Regions from separate parts of the Alkalicoccus luteus genome, predicted to be linked through region 1. Evidence: riboswitches for the same ligand, from Rfam matches in the RefSeq annotation. Region 1 holds a riboswitch; each other region holds the start of a gene.
What was found. A riboswitch is a leader RNA that binds a small molecule or an ion and turns the genes downstream of it on or off. The one in region 1 is predicted to bind cobalamin.
Positions count from the first base shown of each region.

Region 1 (5,792 bases):
GTTGGCCTTTACTGAAATCGGGAGATTCCGAATGCTCAACGGTTCCCGCCAGATCGATCCCAGGTACCATCGGATAGTCCTTTGCAATTTTCGCTTTTTTATGGAGCGCAAGCCCGTCTTTATAATTCACACCTGAATAATGAACCTTAATCAGTACTTCTCCTTGAGGAAGGTCTTCTTTATTCCGCTGAATCAGTGACCCCGTTCCCTCTCCTTCAGTCTGAAACGCATAAAACTGTTCTGACATGATGAGCCTCCTCTGCAGATTTTGGTTTCTCTACAGTGTATTCGCTTTCATCGCGTCAATTCCTGCCGTTTTTGAAAATGTGACTGCTTTACCGATTCAACATGTTCCATGTATGCCTGAACGAAGGAAGCAATCCGCTCTTCGTCATCAGGCTGGGGCAGCAGCTCCACTTTCAGAACAGGAGGCTCTGCCCCGGTTACTAGCTTCAATAAGGAACGAAGCCGATCCACCGCACCGCAGAAATGTGGATAGAACGAATCACCTGTTCCAAATATGCCGCATGGCGTTGCAGTTAAATCCTGTGATTTGATCCGATCCAGTGCAGGCTTCATGTGACGGGGAATCTCGCCGTTTCCCCACGTATACGTCCCGAACAGAATCCCCTCGATTTGGTGCAAATCCAATTCATCCGGCAGATCACGAACGGCCGTTTTTTCTGCATACCAGCCTCGCTCATGAAGCTTTTGAATAATTAAATCTGCAAGCTCATCCGTATTCCCCGACATCGATTGAACAAGAACCGCGATCACAGCTCATCAAACCCGTTTTGCTCCGTTACTTTTGTATAGGCTCTGGATTTCTGCTCAAAGAAATCTGATTTTGTTTCATTCATCATGTCGTCACTGAATACTTGAATCCACGGCATTGGGTTTTCTGAACGATGATACAGGTTGGAAAGACCGAGCTGCCTGAACCGCTTATCTGCGAGGTATTCCACATATGCTTCATATTCATTCGTATCAATGCCTTTTATGTCCTTCAAAAGGACAGCGGCCCACTCTTTTTCAAGCTCAACCGCCTTAGCGATCGTGTCATAAATAAATGCTTCGTTTTCCTCTGTCCGAAGCTCTTCGTTTTCAGCCATCAGAATTCGGATAAATTGGGAAATGAAATAGGCATGCTGCATTTCATCACGCTGAATGTAGCTGATCATCGTACTCGTTTTGACCATTTTTTGATTGCGGGCGAGGTGATAAAAAAATGCAAATCCAGCATAAAAATAAATTCCTTCCAGATTGACAGAGTTAATACACAGCTCCAATAAACGCTGAGGTGAGGGGTTCTTCCTGAAACGTTCATAGGAATCCAGAATAAGGGCATTTCGCTTTCGGACGAGCGGATCATTTTTTGCGTCATCAAATGCTTTTGTTTGTTCATCGGTGGAAACGAGAGAACTCAGGACATAAGAGTACGATTCATTGTGCACGGCTTCCTGCTGCGCGATCACGGCAAATACTGCTTTAAAGCTCGGATCGCTTACATAATCAAGCACCATCGACATCGTTGGTGTCTGCAGACTGTCGAGTGAAGCCAGCTGCGTATTGACCTTTAAAAAAATCTCCTTTTCTGCGTCAGACAAGGCTTCCCACTGTTTAATATCGTCCTGCATGTTAATCTCCTGCGCTTTCCAGAAGTTAGACAGTAAAACGTGGTACATATCGTACATTTGCGGATAGGCGATATCGTTCCAGTTTAAAATGCCGGAAGCTCGTCCGTTTATAATGCCGGTCGATTTATTCGCGTGATCCGGCTCAAGCAGCTTCATTTTTGTCAATGTCATCGTATGCTCCATCCTTTCGTTTTGCTGCCTCCTGCAATCAGGAGTGACAGCTTTCGCATTCTTCAATTTCTCCCTGGGACGTGCTGCGCACATAATAGGTCGTTTTCAGCCCTTGACGCCAAGCCTCCATGTGCAGCTGCAGCAGGTCTTTTGCGTGAATATCGTGGCGGACATACAAGTTAAAGCTGATTCCCTGATCGACATGGCGCTGACGCGCTGCGTTTTGGCGGATGCTCCAGTGCTGATCCAGCTCATGCCTGGCCCTGTTGTAATATGGGTACGTATGATGCGTAAGGTCCGGCGGTGTAACCTTGAGCTTGAAATTTTTCTTTTCTTCCGCGTACTCCAGTGCATAAACAGGATCAATGCCATCTGTCGAACCGGCAATTTTTGCCGTTGATGAATTTGGGGCGACCGCCATCAGCCAGCCGTTTCGAATTCCTGTCTCAGCTGTTTTCTGCTTCAGCTGCAGCCAGCGGTCTGACGTATAGCCCCGCCGCTCAAAGTACCGGCCATTTTCCCACTCTGAGTGCCGAAAAGCAGGATAAGCTCCTTTCTCCTCTGCGAGCGCTGCACTTGCCTGAACAGCGGCAAACGCAATCCGTTCATACAGGTCATCCGCGAAAGCTACCGCGTTCTCTGATTCCCAGTCAATATGGTTCACAGCAAGTACGTGGTGCCAGCCAAATGTTCCGAGACCGACGGCCCGGTATTTTTTATTCGTCTCCTGTGCCTGGCCGACAGAAAGCGTATTTAAATTAATAACATTATCGAGCATTCTTACCTGTATAGCTACCGTCCGCTCAATCACATCATCTCTGCAGGCTGCAGCCAGGTTGATAGAGGAGAGATTGCAGACGACGAATTCACCCGGCTTTCGCACGATCACGATACTTCCGTCTTCCGCCACATATTCATCAGTGATTTCTGAGGCGGACATATTTTGGGCGATTTCGGTACAAAGGTTGCTGCAGAATATCGAGGTACGGCCCATTGCCTTTTTGTTCGGGTTGCCTCTGTTCACTTCATCCCGATAGAACATATAGGGCGTTCCAGTTTCCAGCTGAGCGATCATGATGCGTTTCATGATATCCATCGCACGGTACGTCTTCCGCGGAAGCATCGGATGCGCGCAGGCTTCCTTGTATTTTTCAGTAAACGCAAGGTGGTCCGTTTCATCATAGAAATCCTCCAGACCGAGCGAATTGCCGTTCTCATCCTTCCATCCCATGATGGTCTTCACCTGATGCGGACAAAATACCGACCACTCTCCACTGCTGCGTCCGGCTTCATCTGTTTCTTCCAGCATTCTCATAAAGTGATCAGGAATACTGACGCCCGTAAATATATCGTGCGCTTTTCTGCGCTCATCTCCATTGTTTGTCTTCAAGTCCAAAAACCCGCTCATAATATCCTTGTGGAAAATATCTAAATAAACTGCAACAGCCCCCTGCCGCTGGCCAAGCTGGTCGACGCTTACAGCAGTATCATTAAGCAGCCTGATCCAGGGAATAACACCTGAAGAGGTCTCTTTAAAGCCTTTAATGTCCGAACCAAGCGCTCTCACCTTGCCAAAATAAACGCCGATTCCTCCGCCATCCTTACTGAGTCTTGCCGTATCCCAATTGTTTAAGTAAATGCCGTCCAGCGAATCCGAGACGGTGTCGATAAAGCAGGAGGAGAGTTGCCCGTAGCTTTTCCCTGCATTTGCTAACGTAGGCGTCGCTACCGTCATGTAGAGGTTAGACAGCGCCCAGTATGCCTCTTCTACGAGCATAATCCGTTTACTGGCTGGCTCATCTTGCATCAGGGCCATTGCGATTACGAGCCACCGTTCCTGTGGAAGCTCCCACACCTGCTTATCATGATCTCTTGCCAGATACCGGTCTGCGAGCAAAAACAGTCCGATAAATGTAAATGAATGATCCCGGTCCGGCTCTATTATTGTTTCTAATTTTTCAATTTCTGCTTTTGAATACGACTGCAGCAGCGAGGAGCTGTAAATTCCCTTATCCGTCAGTACCTGCAGCAGTTCATAAAACCCGCTGTAAGCCTTATAACCGCGCTGAGCCTCTGCCTGCTCATAAAGTCGCGTTAAGTAAAACCGGGCTGCTGCAAATGTATAATCCGGCTGGTCCATGGCGATCTTGTTAAGGGAGGTATGCAGCGCATGATCAAACGCTTCCTCCTCCTGTTTCGATTCGACCTGCTGTTTCAGTTCCGATAAATCAAGTTTGTAGTTGTTTTCCAGCTCGTTGATCGTGAGCTGAATCCGTGATTGTAGTGCAGATTTCATTGAAATGCCTCCCTTTTCTTCTACATGATTCACTATATTGAATGATGCAGCACAAATCAGCAGAACCAAAAAAGTGCCTCTTCGGAGGAAGAGACACGAAAAAGGAAACAGCACAGACGCCCGGCATAACGGCGCTGCACCATTCCCTTTCTCAATCCCCGAAGAAAAGAAACGTCTGAAACGTACGGCAGGTCTCCTGGCTTCTGCTTCATCCTTACAGCCTCCCTTCCCGTTAAAAAACAGTGGGTGATCGGCTGCTCGTCAGCAGTTACAGTTGCGGGGACAGCTCCGGCTTTTAACCGGATTCCCTATTAAACCGCTTTTGCGGTACCTGTACGTTTCTGCACGCTATATTTAGATGTCTACTTGCTTATACACTCAATATATTGATTATGCTACCTCTATTCCCAGCTATTTGCAACATGAAACTTGCAGAATAGCAAATCATTTTCAACGACATACTGGTAGACCGCCTTCAGCTGACCATATTTCTTTTTTTGTCAAAAGATGCAGGTTTCGTTGTTCATCTAAAGCTTTTTTCCGTTCATGAAATATTGCGCTGCAAGACTCTCTTCTTCTGACAACGGTTTTCCGTATTCGTCCATCAGCAAGTTTTTCAGTTCTGCTTCATCGCCTGCACGAGCGCTTAACGAGGCTGTTTTCTCCAGCAGCTCCAGCTCCTCGATAAACAGTTCTTTCGACAAGGGCTTCCAGTGTGATATGACGTTCCAGGCTGAAGCAAAAGGCTTCAGCTTTTTTACAAGCTGCTTTGTTTCGTCTGGCGTATAGTGCCAGGATGATGCATATAAGTTCGGAGCAGTAATATCTCCTGCAAACAAAATATCTTCCTCTGCAAGGTGAACAATCAAATGATCAGACGCGTGGTTGCCGCCAGCATGAACGAGCCGGCAAGTGATTCCGCCGAGGTCAAGTACCAGCTCATCGTTAAACGTTATCTCCGGCATATGGATACGTATAAAACGTTCAGCTGGAAATTCTTTTTTTATCGCTTCTGCACAGAAACGAATCTCTTCTCCGGTCTTGACCCGCTCGTCGAGTGCTTCATCCTCCCATGAATAGGACGACAAACGCTGCAGCTCTGTTTTCGTCGCCTCTGTGCTGATAACAGGCGTTCGGTTTAACGCCGACGCCCCGAAAACATGGTCCCAGTGCCAGTGGGTCAGAACAGCCAGTGAAGGGGCAGGAACACCGCTTCGTGTTAATTCGTCTAAAAACAGACGCACGTGTGCTTCTGAGTTTCCGGCGTCGATCAGCAGCGTCAGATTATCCCCGACTACTGCGCCAAGAATGGGCCTGTCTGTTTCTTCGACCGGTGTGAGATAATAAAATCGCTCCGAGAGCTTCTTTAATTCCTGCATGAAAATTCCTCCTAGTCCGGCTGCTTCAATAAGACTGCAAGTGCATCCCTGTTATCGGTGATATCCTCCAGCGTATACTGATCCAGCACATCCAAGTAGGCTGTCAGCGCATCAGAAAGAGCAAACTGAAGCTTGCATGCCGGTGTAATTGGGCACGTGTTCGTTTCACTGTTAAAACATTCCACCAAATGAAAATTGTCTTCGGTATGTCTGACAACTTCGCCAATATTTATATTCTGCGGTTCACGTGCAAGTCGGATACCGCCGTTCCTGCCACGGATTGTCTCTATGTAGCCGAGCTTACCGAGT
Region 1 covers NZ_JBPZEY010000011.1:42,058-47,849, forward strand. The annotation lists gene ACSZLD_RS14005 (oxidoreductase) at 1-247, opposite strand, end outside; gene ACSZLD_RS14010 (flavodoxin domain-containing protein) at 295-777, opposite strand; gene ACSZLD_RS14015 (ribonucleotide-diphosphate reductase subunit beta) at 774-1,808, opposite strand; gene ACSZLD_RS14020 (ribonucleoside-diphosphate reductase subunit alpha) at 1,846-4,104, opposite strand; cobalamin riboswitch at 4,274-4,455, opposite strand; gene ACSZLD_RS14025 (MBL fold metallo-hydrolase) at 4,632-5,483, opposite strand; gene ACSZLD_RS14030 (Rrf2 family transcriptional regulator) at 5,495-5,792, opposite strand, start outside.

Region 2 (5,792 bases), on a different contig from region 1:
AAATGAGTGAGAGCACCGGCCTCTCCAAAGGCTTTATCAGCAACGTGGAAAACAACAACACTTCTCCTTCCATCGCCACCCTGCAGACCATTGCAGTATTTTTGAAGGTGCCGCTCCCGTACCTGCTGCTGGAGAAAAATGAGCACATGCGCGTCGTACGTCAGAGCGAACGGCGTCATTCCGTCTACAGAGGGTTAACCATCGAACACCTCGCCTCAAAAGGCGGGCTGCGCACGATGATCGTGGAAATCCCGCCCGGCGACTCGATCGGCGAGCCCCACTCCCACGAAGGAGAGGAATCTCACTTCGTGCTGGAAGGGAAGCTTCTCGCCGAACAGGGCGAAGACTCGTTCATCGTTGAACAGGGCGACTCCTTCAGCTGGAACGCAAGCGTCCCCCACTTCGTGCAAAACGTCGGTGACGAAAAAGCTGTTGTGTACATTGCGATCTATACCGATACCGAGCTGATCGACGTGCTGTAAGAGAAGGTGCGCTGCCTCTTTAACGAGCCGGATTCTTGGCGCCGTGTCCCTCCGCCATATTATGATAGCGGATAAGGAGCGTTCGCGCTCCGGGTTTACGATAAAGGAGCTGTTTACGTATGGTCATGGCAAAAGCACGCGCGGTGGACGGACCGCATCAGTCGTTTCGCAAGGCGGACATCCAACGCCGCGAGCTCGACAAGCACGATGTATTACTGGAGATCCACTATGCCGGCATCTGTCACTCTGACATTCATACGGCACACGGCGATTGGGGCGAGGCCCACTACCCGCTCGTTCCCGGTCATGAAATCGCCGGGATCGTCAAAGAGGTCGGCTCTGACGTCACGAAGTTCCAGCCGGGCGACCGCGCCGGCGTCGGCTGTATGGTTGAATCTTGCGGCTCGTGCGAGAACTGCGAAGCCGGAGAAGAGCAGTACTGCTTAAAAGGCAATACGCCGACGTATGACGGCGTCGATAAATACGGAGAGCCGACGCAGGGCGGCTACTCGACGCACATCGTCGTGACAGAGGATTTCGTCCTCCACATTCCGGAAAACCTGCCGCTGGATGCTGCTGCGCCGCTTCTCTGTGCGGGCATCACGACCTTTTCTCCGCTGAACCGCTGGCAGGCCGGACCAGGCAAAAAAGTAGCCGTCGTCGGACTCGGCGGACTCGGGCATATGGCCGTCAAAATCGCGAATGCAATGGGAGCGGACGTAACCGTGCTCTCTCAGACGCTGAACAAGCAGGACGACGGGCTCCGCTTTGGTGCAAGCGCCTATTATGCAACGAAGGATGAAGAGACGTTTGATACACTCGCCGGACAGTTTGATCTGATCATCAACACCGTGAGCGCGAAAATCAACATCAACGACTACCTCTCCCTGCTCCGCTTAGACGGAACGCTCGTCAACGTCGGTGCTCCGGCAGAGCCGCTGGATGTACACGTCTTTTCCCTGATCCCGCAGCGCCGCTCCTTCGCCGGCTCGCTGATCGGCGGCATCCATGAAACGCAGGAAATGCTCGACTTCTGCGCCAAGCACGAGATCATGCCGGAAATCGAAGTCATTTCCGCAGACGACATCGACGACGCTTACGAACGCGTACAGAAATCAGACGTCAAATACCGCTTCGTGATCGATACGAGCACGCTTTAATTGGTAAAAAGGAGCCCTCTGCGAGAAGATGCAGAGGGCTTATTTTAGCGTATGGAGCTGAAGTAAGTACGGCGGACGTCCTCTTTCCCTTGGTTCCTATACGCGAAGAGCCTCGTTAATCCTTCTTCTTTCGGAGGCCGTACATGAGAACAGCAACCAGCACTGCAGCAATGATGATGAACATGACAGGTTCCATCTTCCTGCTCCTTTCCCACACTGCGTTCGTACATTCAGCATAGCTCCATGGCATAAAATCAGCTAGATGACCATCGACTTATCTTTTCGTTTCCCTCTATATGGAAAATTTGCACGTGTTACACTACAGGTAACCGGCCTTTATTGGAGGTGGAATGATGCTTTGGAAAACGGTCCTGCTATTTGTCTTCGGCGCTCCGTTTCTGACCGCTATGAGTCAGTGGACGGGCGGATCGTATACGCTGATCGACAGCATCGCCGTGTTAAGTTTCGTCGTCCTGTTCACGTTTGCTGGGCGCTATTTGACGAAACCGCGTCAAAAGCAGACGGAAGGCTGATACGCCGGCTTATCGTAGCACTGCCGCTGTTAGTCGTGCTATAGTAATAATGTTCCATGTAGCAAACAACTGCATAAGTGAGTGATTCAGGTGCAGCGAGGCGTTCTGCTTTGCTGCTTAAAAGGGAAATCGGTGAAGAGTCCGATGCTGTCCCGCAACTGTATTCGTGAGCGACCCGGAGTTGCCACTGTTTCTGCTGAGAGCGGAAATGGGAAGGAGCCGGGAAGCGATGAGCGTAAGCCAGGAGACCTGCCTGTTTCAGCAGACATTCGTACCTACGAGGATAGGAGATGTTAAGTGTGAGTATACCGTATGGACCCGTGCGCCTTGCTGCGCCGCTCCAGCGCTTGGTTAAGCGTGCGCTCTTCTTAACAGCTTCCTCAAGGGAGTTGTTTTTTTATTGTGATGACAAGGAGGGCACGTATGAACGAGCGAACCGAACACTATGAGGAGCAGCTGACGTCATTTTTTATGTATCAAACGCTTTACCTGGAAAACGCCGCCTCCCTGCGAGAACACGTCGAGCATCTGCAGCAGAAGCTGGATGCGTCCGAAAAGCAGCATCTGGAGGCTGCCTATCAACTCGTGCTGCAGCACATCGCCGGAAGCAGGCAGACGACATGACCGGGCTGAAGCAACGAAACACGACCAGACAGGAGATTCTGAGTGCCGCTCACGAGGCGTTTGTTGACGGCGCTCTGACGACGTTTTTATTCGTCAATATTTCCGTGATCAACCTGTATTTGAAGGAGAAAACATCGTACAACAACAGCTTTGTTTATCAGTTCGCTAATCTCTATGTACCGCTTGGCGGGGCCGCGTTTATGCTGCTGCTCATCATGATGATCGAGCCATCGGCCGTCCTGGTCGGCCTCATCTGGACCGCAGTCGGCGTCGGCTATCTGCTCTACATGACCAACGTCTTCTCCAAGCCGCTCCCGCAGATCAGCCGAAGAACATTGCCGGAGTGAAAAATGTTATACGACGATAACACCCCCTCGCTGCAGGAAAGCAGGAAGGGGGTGTTTTTTGTAGATTTTTATGGATTTTAGAAACGTTCTTTATTCCAGATAGGACTGCACTTGTTCATCAAAATCATCTGGATCATGGGACTCCAGGATAACTTCCTCATGATCGAACAAGAAGAATGCCGGCAGCTCCTCGTAATCGAGTCCTGGATAATCAAGGTTATCCGGATCTGGATCACGATTGGCTCGAAACACGCGAATGGCTGTCTCTTCTTCATATACTTCTGCTTCAACAAAATCAACTGCCTCCGGTTCCCCGATCGCAAAGACGGCGTACTCCCCTTCACTTTCCGCCAGCAGCTCCTGATAGACCAAGTTCCCTTGATCAGAAGAACAAGCACCCAGCAACAACAGTAAGCTTAAACCTGCTATGAATCGCACAAAACCCATTTACAGAAACACCTCTCCATTTTTGTTGTCAACCTCTTCCTGTCCCTTCCTTCTTCTAGCCTGCAGCTAGTATTCCTTCAAGGATGTCGTTTTGATTAAGGCATCATCATAAAAACATGCGGTTCGATAAGCACGTTAAGGTAGAAGCTGAACATAATAAAAAACCCTCTGCCGGGTTGGTAGCAGAGGGTTTTGACGAGTTGGGCGCCGTCCACAGGCGCCCAGCCGCTGTTGTTTGAAATTATCGCTTCGAGAACTGAGGTGCACGACGTGCTGCTTTAAGACCGTATTTCTTACGCTCTTTCATTCGTGCATCACGAGTCAGGTAGCCAGCTTTCTTCAGAGCCGGACGGAATTCCGGATCTGCTTGAAGCAGTGCGCGTGCAACACCGTGACGGATTGCACCGGCCTGGCCTGTGTAGCCACCGCCGTTTACAGTCACGTGAATGTCGTACGTGCCTTCTGTTTGTGTTTCAGCCAGTGGCTGCTTTACGATTACTTTGAGTGTTTCGAGGTCGAAGTAGTCATCGATGCTGCGCTTGTTGATCATGATCGTACCATCACCTGGTACGAGACGCACGCGGGCAACGGAGTTTTTACGACGACCTGTTCCATTGTATTGAACTTGTGCCAAGAAAATTCCCTCCCTTTAAATTATCCGCGTAGCTCGTACGCTTCTGGTTGTTGTGCTGCGTGTGGGTGCTCGCTTCCAGCATACACGTGCAGTTTCTTTCCTGTCTGACGGCCGAGCGGGCCTTTTGGAAGCATTCCTTTGATGGAAAGCTCAAGCAGACGCTCCGGCTTGTTCGCACGCATGTCGCCTGCAGAAGTCGCCTTCAGGGAACCTGGGTAACGGCTGTGACGGTAGTAGTACTTGTCCTGCAGCTTGTTACCTGTCAGGTGGATCTTGTCAGCATTGATGATGATGACATTGTCACCAGTATCGATGTGCGGGGTGAATGTTGGCTTGTGCTTCCCGCGGAGCAGGCTTGCAACCTCAGAAGACAGACGACCGAGCGTCTGGCCTTCTGCGTCAACAACCAGCCATTTGCGTTCTACTTCAGTTGGCTTCGCCATATATGTTGTACGCATGATTAATTTCCCTCCTAAATGTGACTCATTCAAAAAAACAACTTACGATCTAATCGATTCCGTACCCGGGGCAAGTGGGCATAAGAATACCGTTAACCATCATATAATAGATGCTCTGCTGTGTCAATACGAAAAAACACACGGGCGAGTTGTTTTTCCATCTTTTTTTACTGCGGATGGATTTTAGCTGCGAGACGTGCCTTCAGCTCCTCTTCCGTGTAGTCGACGCCGGCTAAATAAAGGCCGTGGCCGGGGGCTGTTTTCGCAGCGAGCGTACGGTCTTCTGCATGAAGCAGCTCCGGAAGTGACTCCGGCTCGCGGCTGCCGTACCCGATGTCTAACAGCGTGCCGGTCATGACGCGCACCATCTGGTACAAAAAGCCGCTCCCGATAAAGCGCAGCACCCACTCCTCGCCTTCCCGGATCACGTCGATCGCGTACATCGTCCTTACTTTGTCCTCGACGTCCGTGCGGGGCGAGGAGAGGCTCGCAAAGTTGTGCGTGCCGAGCAGATAGGCAGCCGCTTTCTGCATGCGCTCTGCATCCGGCTCGTGCCGCAGCTGGTACACGTAGTGTCTGCGGAAGACGTCCCGCTCCCGGGCTGTCGTGAGCCGGTAGCGGTATTCCTTCGCCACAGCTCCATAGCGGGCGTGAAACCCTTCCGGAGCCGTCTCAGCGTGTCTCACGTGGATGTCATCCGGCAGCAGGCTGTTCAGTGCCATCGGCCAGCGCTCTTCCGGAATAGCGAGCGGCGTATCGAAGTGAACCGGCTGGCTTAGTGCATGCACGCCGGTGTCCGTTCGCCCCGACGACGTGGACGGCCAGCTGGCTGCTTTATGCAATTTAGCGAGCGCCCGCTCGACCTCTCCCTGGACCGAGCGCGCGTCCGGCTGCTTCTGGTAGCCGCGAAAGCCGCTCCCGTCATAGCTGATCTGCATCACCATACGTTTCATGAACAACGCTCCTTTTTATCCAACAGACAGCACGCTCCACACGCCAAAAGCTGCAAACACGAGCAGCACGACCGTATCGCGGTTCCGCCAGGCGAGCTGCCGGAACTTCGTGCGTCCTTCACCGCCCGCGTAGCCTCTCGCCTCCATCGCTTCT
Region 2 covers NZ_JBPZEY010000008.1:53,610-59,401, reverse strand. The annotation lists gene ACSZLD_RS11810 (helix-turn-helix domain-containing protein) at 1-482, shown strand, start outside; gene ACSZLD_RS11805 (NAD(P)-dependent alcohol dehydrogenase) at 602-1,642, shown strand; gene ACSZLD_RS11800 (hypothetical protein) at 1,996-2,175, shown strand; cobalamin riboswitch at 2,247-2,446, shown strand; gene ACSZLD_RS11795 (hypothetical protein) at 2,599-2,799, shown strand; gene ACSZLD_RS11790 (hypothetical protein) at 2,796-3,146, shown strand; gene ACSZLD_RS11785 (hypothetical protein) at 3,237-3,593, opposite strand; gene rpsI (30S ribosomal protein S9) at 3,835-4,227, opposite strand; gene rplM (50S ribosomal protein L13) at 4,248-4,685, opposite strand; gene truA (tRNA pseudouridine(38-40) synthase TruA) at 4,853-5,638, opposite strand; gene ACSZLD_RS11765 (energy-coupling factor transporter transmembrane component T family protein) at 5,654-5,792, opposite strand, start outside.
Region 2: another riboswitch for cobalamin. It lies ahead of ACSZLD_RS11795 (hypothetical protein); the one in region 1 lies ahead of ACSZLD_RS14020 (ribonucleoside-diphosphate reductase subunit alpha).

Region 3 (5,792 bases), on a different contig from region 1:
TTCGTCGGTTCATCCAGCAGAAGCACCTCCGGCTCCTGCACAAGTGCCTTTGCGAGCAGTACCCGCTGCTTTTCACCTCCGCTTAACCGGAAGAACGACGTATCGCGAAATTTTTCTGTGTCGGTCAGCGCCATAATTTCATCGATGAGCGCCCTGTCTTCCCGGCTCAGCATTTTAAACAGGCCTTTTTGAAAAGCATAGCGGCCGAGCCGGATCACTTCCTCGACAGTAAAATCGAAGGAGACATTTGTTTCTTGTGTGAGAACGGCTATTTTTCTGGCACGCTGCACTGGAGACATCGTTAACAGCGAAGCACCCTGAAGCGATACGTCTCCATGGTCCGGCTTAAGGGAACCGCTGACAAGCTTAAACAGCGTCGTTTTTCCGCTGCCATTCGGACCGAGCAGGCCGAAAAATTCTCCCTGTTTTATATGAAGGTCCATCGATTCAATGATTGGAGGGCCGCCGTAGCCGCCGCTCAGTCCGGTGATGTTCATGCCAGCTTCTTCCCCTTTCCGATGCGGTTTCTAATAAGCAGAAACGCAAACATTGGTGCGCCGATCAGCGCCGTGATCACACCGATTGGCAGTTCCTTTGGTGCAATAATCGTTCTTGCCGTGATATCTGCAAAGATTAAGAAGGCCCCTCCGATGATCATGGAAATTGGCAGCACATGCCGGTGATCTGGTCCCGTAACAAGCCTTACAAGGTGCGGGATAACTAGACCAACAAAGCCAATCGTACCCGATACAGCAACGGCCGCACCAGTCAGCAGCGACGCGCCGCCAAGAATAAACACTTTCCCGCGGCCGACATTTACACCAATATGACCGGCAGCTTCTTCTCCGAGCGCAAGTGCATTCAGGTCCCGGTAGCGGGTGACGAGCATAATGGAACCGATAATCAGAAACGGTACGATCAGCTGCACGTAGCTCCAGCCTCTCATACCAACACTCCCATACAGCCAGTAAATAATCTGCGTCATTTCATCCTGGCTGCCGAGCGAGATAATCAGTGAAATGATTGATCCGATAAATGCACTGACGATAATTCCCGCAAGGATAATCGTTTCGATCGCCAAACTTCTGCTGCTGAGCTTTACAAGCCCGAACACAAGCATGAGCGTGAGAAACCCGCTCACAATCGATACAGCCGGGAGCGTAAATGCACCAAGTCCTACGATCGTGAGCTGGAAAAAGATAACGAAAACAGCGCCGAGGGCCGCACCGGAGGAAACGCCGATCGTATATGGGTCCGCAAGCGGGTTTCTCAGCAACCCCTGAAATGCTGCTCCGGCAAGCGCGAGAGACGCGCCAACACATAGAGCCAGCAGCACTCTCGGCAGCCTGATTTCCCAAATAATCGAGTACTGGTTGGACGGAACGTCATCCAGCAGCTGAGCGCCGATTGTTTTATCCAGAATAATATGCAAAATATGCGGAACCGGGACCGTTACGCTTGAATAAAACAGTCCAAGTGTTATCGCAGCAGCAAGAAGACCGAGGCTCCCTGCATAGTACAGCCATGCTTTATTCGAAAACATCCGGATATACAGCCTCAGCTACGGCACGGGTTCCTTCTACAAGGCGCGGACCGGAGCGCGTCACGATATCACTTTGCACATCGTGTACGTCCTCGTTTGCCACAGCAGGAACATCACTCCAGCCATCGCGGTTCATTACTTCTTCTTGAGGATCCTCCACATAGTATCCGTAGGTAGTGACAATCGTGTCCGGCTCGAGCGTGACAATTTCTTCTTCGGTCAAATTCACCCAGCCTTCATGCTCTTCCGCTGCGTTTTCCGCCCCGATCGTCTCCAGCATCTCATGCATGAAGGTGCCGGTACCAGTAGTGAAAATATCCGGAGATGGTGCTACTTCCACCCAGACGCGCTTGCGCTCTTCTTCGTCGATCGTTTCTCCAAGCTCCGCGAGCTCTTCCATGCCGCTCTCCATCTCCGCTATGAGTTCTTCTGCATTTTCTTCTGTTCCGGTGAGCATGCCGAGTGTTTCAATCGTGTCATAAGTGCCTTCAAACGATTCGGCATTCCGCACAACAACGACATCAATTCCGGCATCACGCAACTGCTCTAAACTATCATCATGACTGGAGGCGTGATAATCCGAAACGAGTGCCATGTCAGGCTCTAAAGAGAGAATGCGTTCCAAATCCATGTCCTGCGCCCCGACATTTTCAATTTCGAGCGCTTCTTCCGGATAATTGCAATACTCCGAAACCCCTACGAGTCTGTCGCCTGCGCCGATTTCAAATAATATTTCTGTATCGCTTGGCTGCAGCGTAACAATAGTTTCCGGTTCTTCGTCGATCGTCACTTCATTGCCTGCGTTATCCGTTATCGTTACCGGGAACTCTCCGGCTGTTTCATTATCCTCATCATTTTGCTCCTCGTTTGATACATTGTTCTCTGTGTTATTTGCAGCTCCTTCTTCATCTTCCGCTGCCTCATTGTTGCCAGTCGTGTCTTCGTTTGCTTCCTGATTGTCCGTGTTCGTATTCCCGTTCTCATTGTTTCCCTCTGTCCCGCATGCGCTGATGATGAGCGCGGCTGATAGCAGAAGCGGTGCCGTCATTTTTTTCATCGTTACTCCCCCATGATTATGTAGTGGAACATAAAAAAACGCCGCCCTTCGAAGGACTGCGCTGAATAAAATGCATGAAGAGAGCCGTTTCAGATTCCCGGAAATCTCCTCGTCTGCACTTCAAACAACCTTTTTCCCGAAGGTGTTTAAATCGACAGAGAGGCAGGTCTCCTGACTTACGCATAAACGGCAGCCTCACCCTTCCCGCGGAATGCAGTGGATTGTGAAATGCCTGTGCGTTTACAGTGGCGGGTCCGTGCCGGATTCACACCGGCTTCCCTTTTCATCGGCTGATGCCGACACCTCTCTGCTGACGAGCGTTACGTTTTTCAGTTCTACTTTGTATTATAGTATGGACTGCTGGAAAAAGTCTACATCTGTTCTGTCAGGCAAGGCCGATATCGGCAAACGTCGCCATTTCTTCCGTCAGCGCCTGTGCCATTTTTAGCAGCGGATAAGCAGCGGCCGCCCCGGTCCCTTCGCCGAGACGCATCCCTAAATCAAGCAGCGGTTTTCCGCCAGCTGCTTCCAGCGCCGCTGCATGACCTGCTTCTGCAGATTTGTGTCCGTAAAGAAAAAAGCGCTCTGCTCCTGGTGCAAGTTTTGCTGCAGCTATTGCTGCAACAGTTGCAATAAACCCGTCTACGAGAACCGGCTTCCGCATTGAAGCCGCGCGAACCATGGCTCCGGCCATAGCCGCGATCTCCAAACCGCCTAAATCAGCTAATATGTGAAGCGGTTCCTTCGCATCAGACCGCTTCACCGCTCGCCCGATCACCTCGATTTTATGCTTGAGCTGCGGCCCCTCTACACCTGTCCCACTGCCCGCTGCCGCTTCCGGAGAAAGTCCCGTGTACGCACACAGCAGCGCGCTGCTTGCCGTTGTATTGCCGATGCCCATGTCCCCGGGGATGATAATATCTGCCTTTGAAGCTTCAACGGCGTCGGCTCCAATTTGAAGTGCCTGCTTTACTTCTGCTGCAGTCATCGCCGGTTCCTTTGCTATATTTCCGGTACCGCGACGAACGTTGCGGTTGATAGCTGCCGTATCAGCTGCATCAATCCCCACGTTATACACATAAACATCTGCTCCGATCTGTCTCGCGAGAACGTTAACCGCTGCTTTGCCGGTCACAAAATTCTGCGCCATCAGAGCGGTGACTTCTGACCCGTAAAGCGAGACCCTTTCAGCTGTCACCCCGTGGTCACCTGCAAATACAAGCACCGCAGGCTTTCCCGTCTGCAAATCTCCCTGCATGCCGGAGAGCGTTACGGCCAATTCCTCCAGCCTGCCGAGACTGCCCTGCGGCTTTGTCAGCGAATCCAGATGCATCCGCATCTGTTCAGCTGCTGTTTGATCGATCTCAGGTATGTTCTCTGCCGCTTCACGCCAGTTCATCTGTCTGTCTCCCTTCGTTCATCAGCCGTTCAATCAGCTCCATATCAAGATGTGCTTCGACTGCATCGGCCAGGCGGTCAAATGCCTTCGTTTTCTCTTCTGCAACGCTCACCCTGCGGACAGGCGGGAGCGCTTTTTGACGTCTCAAGCTGTCCAGCAGTGCGTGGCGGAATGTATCGTTATGAAAAATGTCATGCATATACGTGCCGTACACGTTGTTCACTGCCGCGCTGCTGCCATGAATCCCGCCGGATAACCACTCCGGAGCTTCGTGAACGGTCTGCCCCATGTGCAATTCATATCCAGTGAGCGAATGCACTTCACGCTCCCAGTTAACGCTCGCTGAGATACGCACTGTCGTTTTCACTGGATCCATCACCGTCTTCATATCCGGAATCACATTCAGCCCCTGACACTCTCTCAGCTCTGTATCCGCAGCTGCCGGGTCCTCGACTGTTCTGCCAAGCAGTTGATAGCCGCCGCAAATTCCGATGATTGGCATCTCTCCCGCTTTTTCTGCAATCGCTTCGTTCAATCCGTTTCTGATCAAAAACTGTCCATCGGCAACCGTCGTTTTGCTGCCTGGCAGAATAAGCAAATCAGGTTCGCCTAGCTGCTCAGGCCGCTCGACGAATCGAACAGCGCAGTCCGGTTCAAACCGGAACGGGTCCAGATCCGTGTAATTGGATAGATAAGGAAAGCGAATAACCGCAATATCGAGATCCCTGCCGGCCGTTCCCCTTCCGTATGTCTCCAAGCCAAGCGAATCCTCTTCTTCCAGGCGGAGATCCGGCAGATAGGGCATCACCCCTGCGACCGGCTTTCCGGTATACTCCTCCAGCCAGTCAAGTCCCGGCTGAAGCAAAGACTGATCTCCGCGAAATTTATTGATGATGAAGCCCTTCACACGCTTTCTGTCTGCTCTACTCAACAGTTCAAGCGTGCCAACAATCGATGCAAAAACGCCGCCACGGTCGATATCTGCTGCAAGCAGGACAGGTGCCTCGGCCATGCGGGCAATGCGCATATTCACGATTTCCCGGTCCTGTAAATTAATTTCTGCCGGGCTCCCTGCTCCTTCTATCACGATCCGCTCTGTTCTGGAGGCTAGGCGGTTATAGGCATTCGTCACCGTCTGAAGGCCTTTCTCAAAGTACTGCTCCCGATATTCCGTTGCTTCCATGGCGCGAAGAACCTTGCCGTTTACAACGACCTGCGACCGGTTATAGCCGGATGGCTTAAGTAGAATCGGATTCATGTCCGTGTCCGCTTCCATTCCGCACGCTTCGGCCTGCATGCCCTGTGCCCGGCCGATTTCAAGACCATCCGCCGTGATATACGAATTAAGTGCCATGTTTTGTGACTTAAACGGCGCTGTCTTAAAGCCCTGACGCGCAAATACACGGCAGAGGCCGGCAGTCAGCACGCTTTTTCCTGCATCGGAATGCGTACCCTGAATCATCAGCGGCGCTGCTTTCATTAAAATTCAATCCCTTTAATCGCCGGAATGCCCTCATCGTAATAATGCTTCTCGGCTTCTGTGACTGAAACGAGATCAGCGGCTTCTTTTATTTTTTCGTGTGCGTTTCGACCTGTTACGAGAACGTGGACGTGCTTCGGACGATTGGTCAGTGCCGAGAGAACATCATCGAGCGGAAGCACATCGTCAATTGGAAAGGAATCAATGGCAAGCGCGTTGTTCAGCTCATCCAGAATGACGACATCGTAGCTCCCATCCAGTGCTTCTACTGCTTTTGGCCAGGCCTTACGCAGCGCTTCACGGTGTTCTTCCG
Region 3 covers NZ_JBPZEY010000004.1:146,691-152,482, forward strand. The annotation lists gene ACSZLD_RS07015 (adenosylcobinamide amidohydrolase) at 1-497, opposite strand, end outside; gene ACSZLD_RS07020 (FecCD family ABC transporter permease) at 494-1,543, opposite strand; gene ACSZLD_RS07025 (ABC transporter substrate-binding protein) at 1,530-2,600, opposite strand; cobalamin riboswitch at 2,745-2,922, opposite strand; gene cobT (nicotinate-nucleotide--dimethylbenzimidazole phosphoribosyltransferase) at 2,986-3,999, opposite strand; gene ACSZLD_RS07035 (cobyric acid synthase) at 3,986-5,479, opposite strand; gene ACSZLD_RS07040 (cob(I)yrinic acid a,c-diamide adenosyltransferase) at 5,479-5,792, opposite strand, start outside.
Region 3: another riboswitch for cobalamin. It lies ahead of ACSZLD_RS07025 (ABC transporter substrate-binding protein); the one in region 1 lies ahead of ACSZLD_RS14020 (ribonucleoside-diphosphate reductase subunit alpha).

Region 4 (5,792 bases), on a different contig from region 1:
AGAATATGTAGAAGAAGATGCAGAAGTGCAGGCAATGCAGACCGTTCCTTATGGCGTATCCCAAGTACAAGCTCCGGACGTACACCGTTTTGGCTATTTTGGACAGGGAGTTCGCGTGGCGATTCTCGATACTGGTATTGATGCAAACCATCAGGATTTGAACGTGTACGGCGGTCATTCCGTATTCTCAAGCTGGCCCGACAGCAATCCTTACATTGATAACGACGGCCACGGCACGCACGTAGCTGGTACAGTGGCAGCACTGAATAACAGCGTCGGTGTTCTCGGCGTAGCACCTCAGGCACGACTCTACGCGGTCAAAGTTCTTGACCAGAACGGAAGCGGCTCCAATGCCGGAATCGCGCAAGGCATTGAGTGGTCCATTTTGAACAATATGGACATTGTGAATATGTCTCTCGGCGGTCCGACAGATTCCTCTATTCTGCGCGCATACTCGGACTATGCCTACAATCAGGGACTGCTGCTCATCGCTGCGGCAGGTAACAGCGGCAATGCATCCGGCACAGGCGACTCTGTCGGTTACCCGGCTAAATATGATTCTGTCATGGCGGTCGGCGCTGTTGATGCAAACAACAACCGTGCGTCTTTCTCCAGCACAGGTCCGGCTGTTGAAATCGCAGCACCTGGCGTCAGCATTCAGAGCACGTATCCAAACAACGGCTACCGCAGCCTCAACGGAACGTCGATGGCAGCTCCGCACGTAGCCGGTGTTGCAGCCCTGCTGATGCACTACCGTCCAAACTACTCTGCCCAGCAGGTACGAAGCGTGCTGAACAACTCCGCACAGCCGCTTGGCAACTCCAACCACTTTGGAAACGGACTTGTCGGCGCCTACCGCGCATTTGTTTATTAGGATCCAATTATAATGAAAAGAAAGCTCCCGGATGTGAGATCCTGGGAGCTTTCTTCGTTTTGGCGAGGGCAAGGCGGAGCAAAGGCTAAACGGTCAGGGCATGCATAAGTTTTGGCTGGGCTCAAACCTTTCATTTGCCGGCCGTAATTTATCGAACAATGCTCGAATCTTTTCATTCGGCGACTCAAACTTATCAAGCTCGCGCGTCAACTTATTATTGTTATTACCATGCGTTCGACATAGCGAAAAAGTTTTCATTTCGCCTATGAAAGTTTTCATTCTGCACCCGCAACTTGTCAAACGCTGCCACTAATCAAAGAAGCCCCCGTCCGCAATCGTCTCCCACTTACACGCCGCTGGTCCGACTTGTGAGAGTTTCCCGGACGGTTTCTGCTGCCTGCTGCATGTTGCGAAGGGCAGCTTCGACTTCGGTCTCATTACGGGTTTTCAAGCCGCAGTCCGGATTCACCCAAAACTGGGAGGCAGGCAGGACGCTCAGGCAGCGCTCGATCATGTCGGTCATTTCTCGAACCGGGGGAATACGTGGGCTGTGAATATCATAAACGCCGAGTCCGATGCCCTTGTCGTACGTGCTGTCCTCGAACGCCTGAATCAGGCCGCCGTGGCTTCTCGATGTTTCAATGGAAATGACGTCGGCGTCCATGGCACTGATTGCATCAATCATATCGTGAAAGTCGCTGTAGCACATGTGCGTATGGATCTGGGTTTCCGGCTGCGCAACAGCGGACGCTGCGCGAAACGAGTTGACAGCCCAGTCCAGGTAATGGGCGCGTTTCTCCCGTTTCAGTGGAAAGCCTTCCCGAAGAGCCGGTTCATCTATCTGGATCATACCAATGCCTGCTTCTTCAAGGGCTTCAACTTCTTGCTGCAACGCTTCCGCAAGCTGATAGGCCGTCACCGATTTAGGCACATCGCTCCGTTCAAATGACCACTTTAAAATAGTTACGGGCCCGGTGAGCATGCCTTTTACCGGGCGATCCGTCAGAGATTGAGCATAGGCGGTTTCAGAGACGGTCATCGAACCTGGAGCAGAAACAGTCCCGTAAATGAGCGGCGGCTTGACGCAGCGGGAGCCGTACGACTGGACCCAGCCGTTTTGTGTGACGGCCATACCGTCCAGCTTTTCCCCGAAAAATTCTACCATGTCGTTGCGTTCAAATTCACCGTGCACGAGGACATCGAGCCCGATATCTTCCTGAAGCTTAATCCAGCGCTGCATTTTTTCTTCCACCATTGCACGGTAGCGTTTAGCGGAAAGTTCTCCGCGCCGATAGGCGGTTCTTGCTTTTCGCATATCGGTCGTCTGAGGGAGGCTGCCGATCGTTGTCGTCGGCAGAAGCGGGAGCTGCCAACGGGCCTGCTGCAGCTCAGCGCGGCGTGAGAAAACAGGCTCTCTCATCGCGAGCTTTTCACTGCTGCTGTCTCCTGCTGCCGGATAGCGTTTTCGGAACCGGGAAAGAGACGCCTGATGACCGTCCAGCGTGTTCTCCGGAGAGCCCGTGCAGACCTGCTTCAGCAGCTGGAGCTCCTGCAGCTTTTCGTCAGCGAAAGCCATGCCCTGCTTCAAGTCCTCGACGAAGCGTTCCTCCTGCTTAAGGGAAACCGGTACGTGCAGGAGGCTGCAGCTTGTCTGCAGGATTAATGGGTTTTCCGGACAGAGCACTTCAACGCGTCGAACGAGCTTCTGTGCTTCGTGGAGGTCGCTTTTCCAGACGTTACGGCCATCAATCACGCCGATGGCGAGCGCCGCATTCTGGTGAGGCGGATGCTGCCGCAGCTGCTGGAGCGTATCGCCGTCGTCATACATCAGATCGAGTCCGAAGGCGTGAAACGGAAGAGTGGCGAATAAATCCCAGTGCGTCAGCGATTCAAAATACGTCTGCAGCTGCAGCGGTGCCTTCGGGACCAAGTCAAGCAGCTGCTGGAGCCACTTAGCGGCCTGCCCGGCTTCTTCATGGGTCAGGGACGTGACGAGAGCAGGCTCATCAAGCTGAATGAGTGGAGCGCCTGCCTCGTGCAGTTCGCCAATCACTTTTGCATACAGCGAAAGCAGGACAGACATGCAGCTGTCGCGGTGCTCCGCTTCCAGTCCTTTCGCAAGCGTCATAAACGTATAGGGTCCGACGAGCACCGGCTTTGTCTTTATGCCCGCGGCTTCCGCCTCCCGATACTGTTCAAGCGGATAGTTTCGCGTAACGTCAGGCACCCAGCTGTCTTCCAGCTCAGGCACAATATAGTGATAGTTCGTATCAAACCATTTCGTCATTTCCATCGCAGGCGCCTCGCGCGTCCCGCGTGCGGCTGCGAAATACTGATCGAGCTCATTTCCGGACAAGGAAGCGAAACGCTCCGGTACCAGATTAAACATAAATGCCGTATCCAGCATATGGTCGTAATACGAAAAGTCGCCTGTCGGCACCAGATCGAGTCCGCTTGCTGCTAAACGGGTGAGCCTTTCCAGCCGGATGGCTTTCATCCGTTCCTGCAGCTCTGCTGCGGTTATTTCTTCTTTCCAGTACGCTTCAAGTGCGCGTTTCCACTCCCGGTTTTCACCGATGCGCGGATAGCCTTGTACAGATGTTTTCATGCTTATTCCTCCTTCAGATGTATGACGCCGACACAAACAAAAAGCCGTGCCGAAAAGGGGGAAACCCTTCCGGCACGGCAGCAGGACAAAACAGGTGTCTTTCCAGCACGAACGAAGCTTTGGCCGCACGTGTTTTGCGGCAAAGCTGAACAAGCCTGTTTCCACCTCCCTATGACCCGTAGGGCTGATGGTAAAGAACGACAGGCAGGTCTCCTGACTCAAGGATGAACACAGCCGCACCTTCCCGGAAAAAATCCAGTGGCACAGCGGCTGCTAACCTTTTACAGTGGCGGGACCGTTCCGGAGTTGCACCGGATTCCCTTTTAAGATCTGGCGAAGCAGATCACCTGTTGTTCATTACGTTATCAAGTTTGTCGTCATCATACAGGAAAAGGGAGTAAGTTGTCAAAATCATCTAAAAGAAGCGCGGCTTCATTTTTCCCATAAAAAGGATATAATAGAAGGGAGGTGAGAACACATGAGCATCCATTTTCATGATGAACGGTTAAAAGGGAGCTATAACAGCAGGGACGCCGACGCTGACTGGGTAAAAACGATGCAGGAGCTGACAGCAGGAGAAGATATCAAGCATGCCGCAGACATTGGCTGCGGCGGGGGGATCTATACGAACGAGCTGCTGAAACTTGGGGCTGATAGAGCAGTCGGCATTGATTTTTCGGAAGTAAGCCTGCGCGATGCAAAAGAACGTCATCAGCACGAGAGACGGCTCTCATTTCAGCAGGGGACCGCGGAACGAACCGGTCTCGCCCGGTGCGGCCAGGATCTGGTGGTTGCCCGGGCACTGATCCATCATCTGTCGGATACAGCCGCTTTTCTGAAAGAGGCAGCACGGGTGCTGTGTGCGAAAGGGCGGCTGATCATACAGGACCGGACCGTTTCAGACTGTCTGCTTCCCGGAAGCCACGTGCACATCCGGGGTTGGCTGCTTGATTATTTTCCGCACCTTGCCGAGGTCGAAAAAAAGAGGCGTCCGAATAAAATGGACGTCCTCGAGCAGATGAAAGCTGCCGGCTTTACCGGTGTGACAGTTTTTTCTATATGGGAGAAGCGAAAACAGTTTGCAACGAGGCAGCAGCTGCTGGATGATCTTCGCCAGCGAACGGGACGGAGTATTTTACACGAACTGACAGACAGCGAGCTGGAAGCGTTTCTCGATTTTCTGCAGACGAAGCTTTCGGAAGGGGCTGTAACAGAAGCCGACCGGTGGACGATCTGGACAGGACAGGCTACTTGATCAGCCCGCGTGCCTGCATCACATCAGCAAGACGCCTGCAGGCCGTGTAATAGGCAGCACGACGGTAGGAGACGCCGGAATCCTGCTTGGTCCGGTTCGTGCGGCTGAAGGCCTGGCGCATGTAGTGCTCCAGCTGACTCAGCGCATCGGCCTTGCTCCATTCTTCCTTGCGCTCGTTCATCCGCCACTCCAGGTAGGAAACGACGACACCGCCGGCATTGGTCAGGATATCCGGGAGTACCTCAATGCCGCGTTCTTCCAGCACCCGGTCTGCATCTGCTGTTACCGGACCGTTCGCGCCTTCTGCGATCAGGTCTGCCTGGATCAGCCGGGCGGTCTCCTCATCAATAGCGCCGCCCATGGCGGCCGGGATCAGCACGTCGCACGGCACTTCAAATACGGCCGCTGACTCATGGTCTCCGCCAAGGCTGCCCGTGTCGGTTTTTTCCTTCAATACTTTCTCCACGTTTAGTCCATTCTCATCAAAGACAGTGGAAGAGGAGTCTGACATCGCCGTAATGATCGCTCCTTTATCAGCGAGAATGCGGGCGCAGAACGATCCGACGTTTCCGGCTCCCTGGATGGCGACTTTCAAATTATTCAGGCTGCGGTCCTGTTCCTTGAGCCGGCAGCGAATCGTATGAACGATGCCGGCTGCCGTGGCTTCCACCCGGCCCGGGATGCCTCCGATAACCGGATCTTTCCCGGTGAAGACGGCATTATATGGATCATGCAGATGTTTTTCGTATTCATCCAGCATCCAGCCGATTTCCTGCTGGCCGATGTTGACGTCCGGAGCGGGAATGTCCTGGTCGCGGCCGATGTAAGGGGACAGCTTGCGGATGTAGGAGCGGATTACGCGCTCGCGTTCGTTATCAGACAGTTGTTTTGGATCTGCAGCAATTCCGCCTTTTGCGCCGCCGAAGGGCAGGTGCATTAAGGCATTTTTCATCGTCATCCAGGAGGCGAGCAGCGACGTTTCGTCGATGTTTGTTTCCGGGTGGAGCCGGATGCCGCCTTTACCGGGACCCAGCAGGGAGGAGTGCAGTGTACGG
Region 4 covers NZ_JBPZEY010000004.1:261,274-267,065, reverse strand. The annotation lists gene ACSZLD_RS07590 (S8 family peptidase) at 1-874, shown strand, start outside; gene metE (5-methyltetrahydropteroyltriglutamate--homocysteine S-methyltransferase) at 1,221-3,482, opposite strand; cobalamin riboswitch at 3,669-3,848, opposite strand; gene ACSZLD_RS07580 (class I SAM-dependent methyltransferase) at 3,961-4,737, shown strand; gene ACSZLD_RS07575 (Glu/Leu/Phe/Val family dehydrogenase) at 4,730-5,792, opposite strand, start outside.
Region 4: another riboswitch for cobalamin. It lies ahead of metE (5-methyltetrahydropteroyltriglutamate--homocysteine S-methyltransferase); the one in region 1 lies ahead of ACSZLD_RS14020 (ribonucleoside-diphosphate reductase subunit alpha).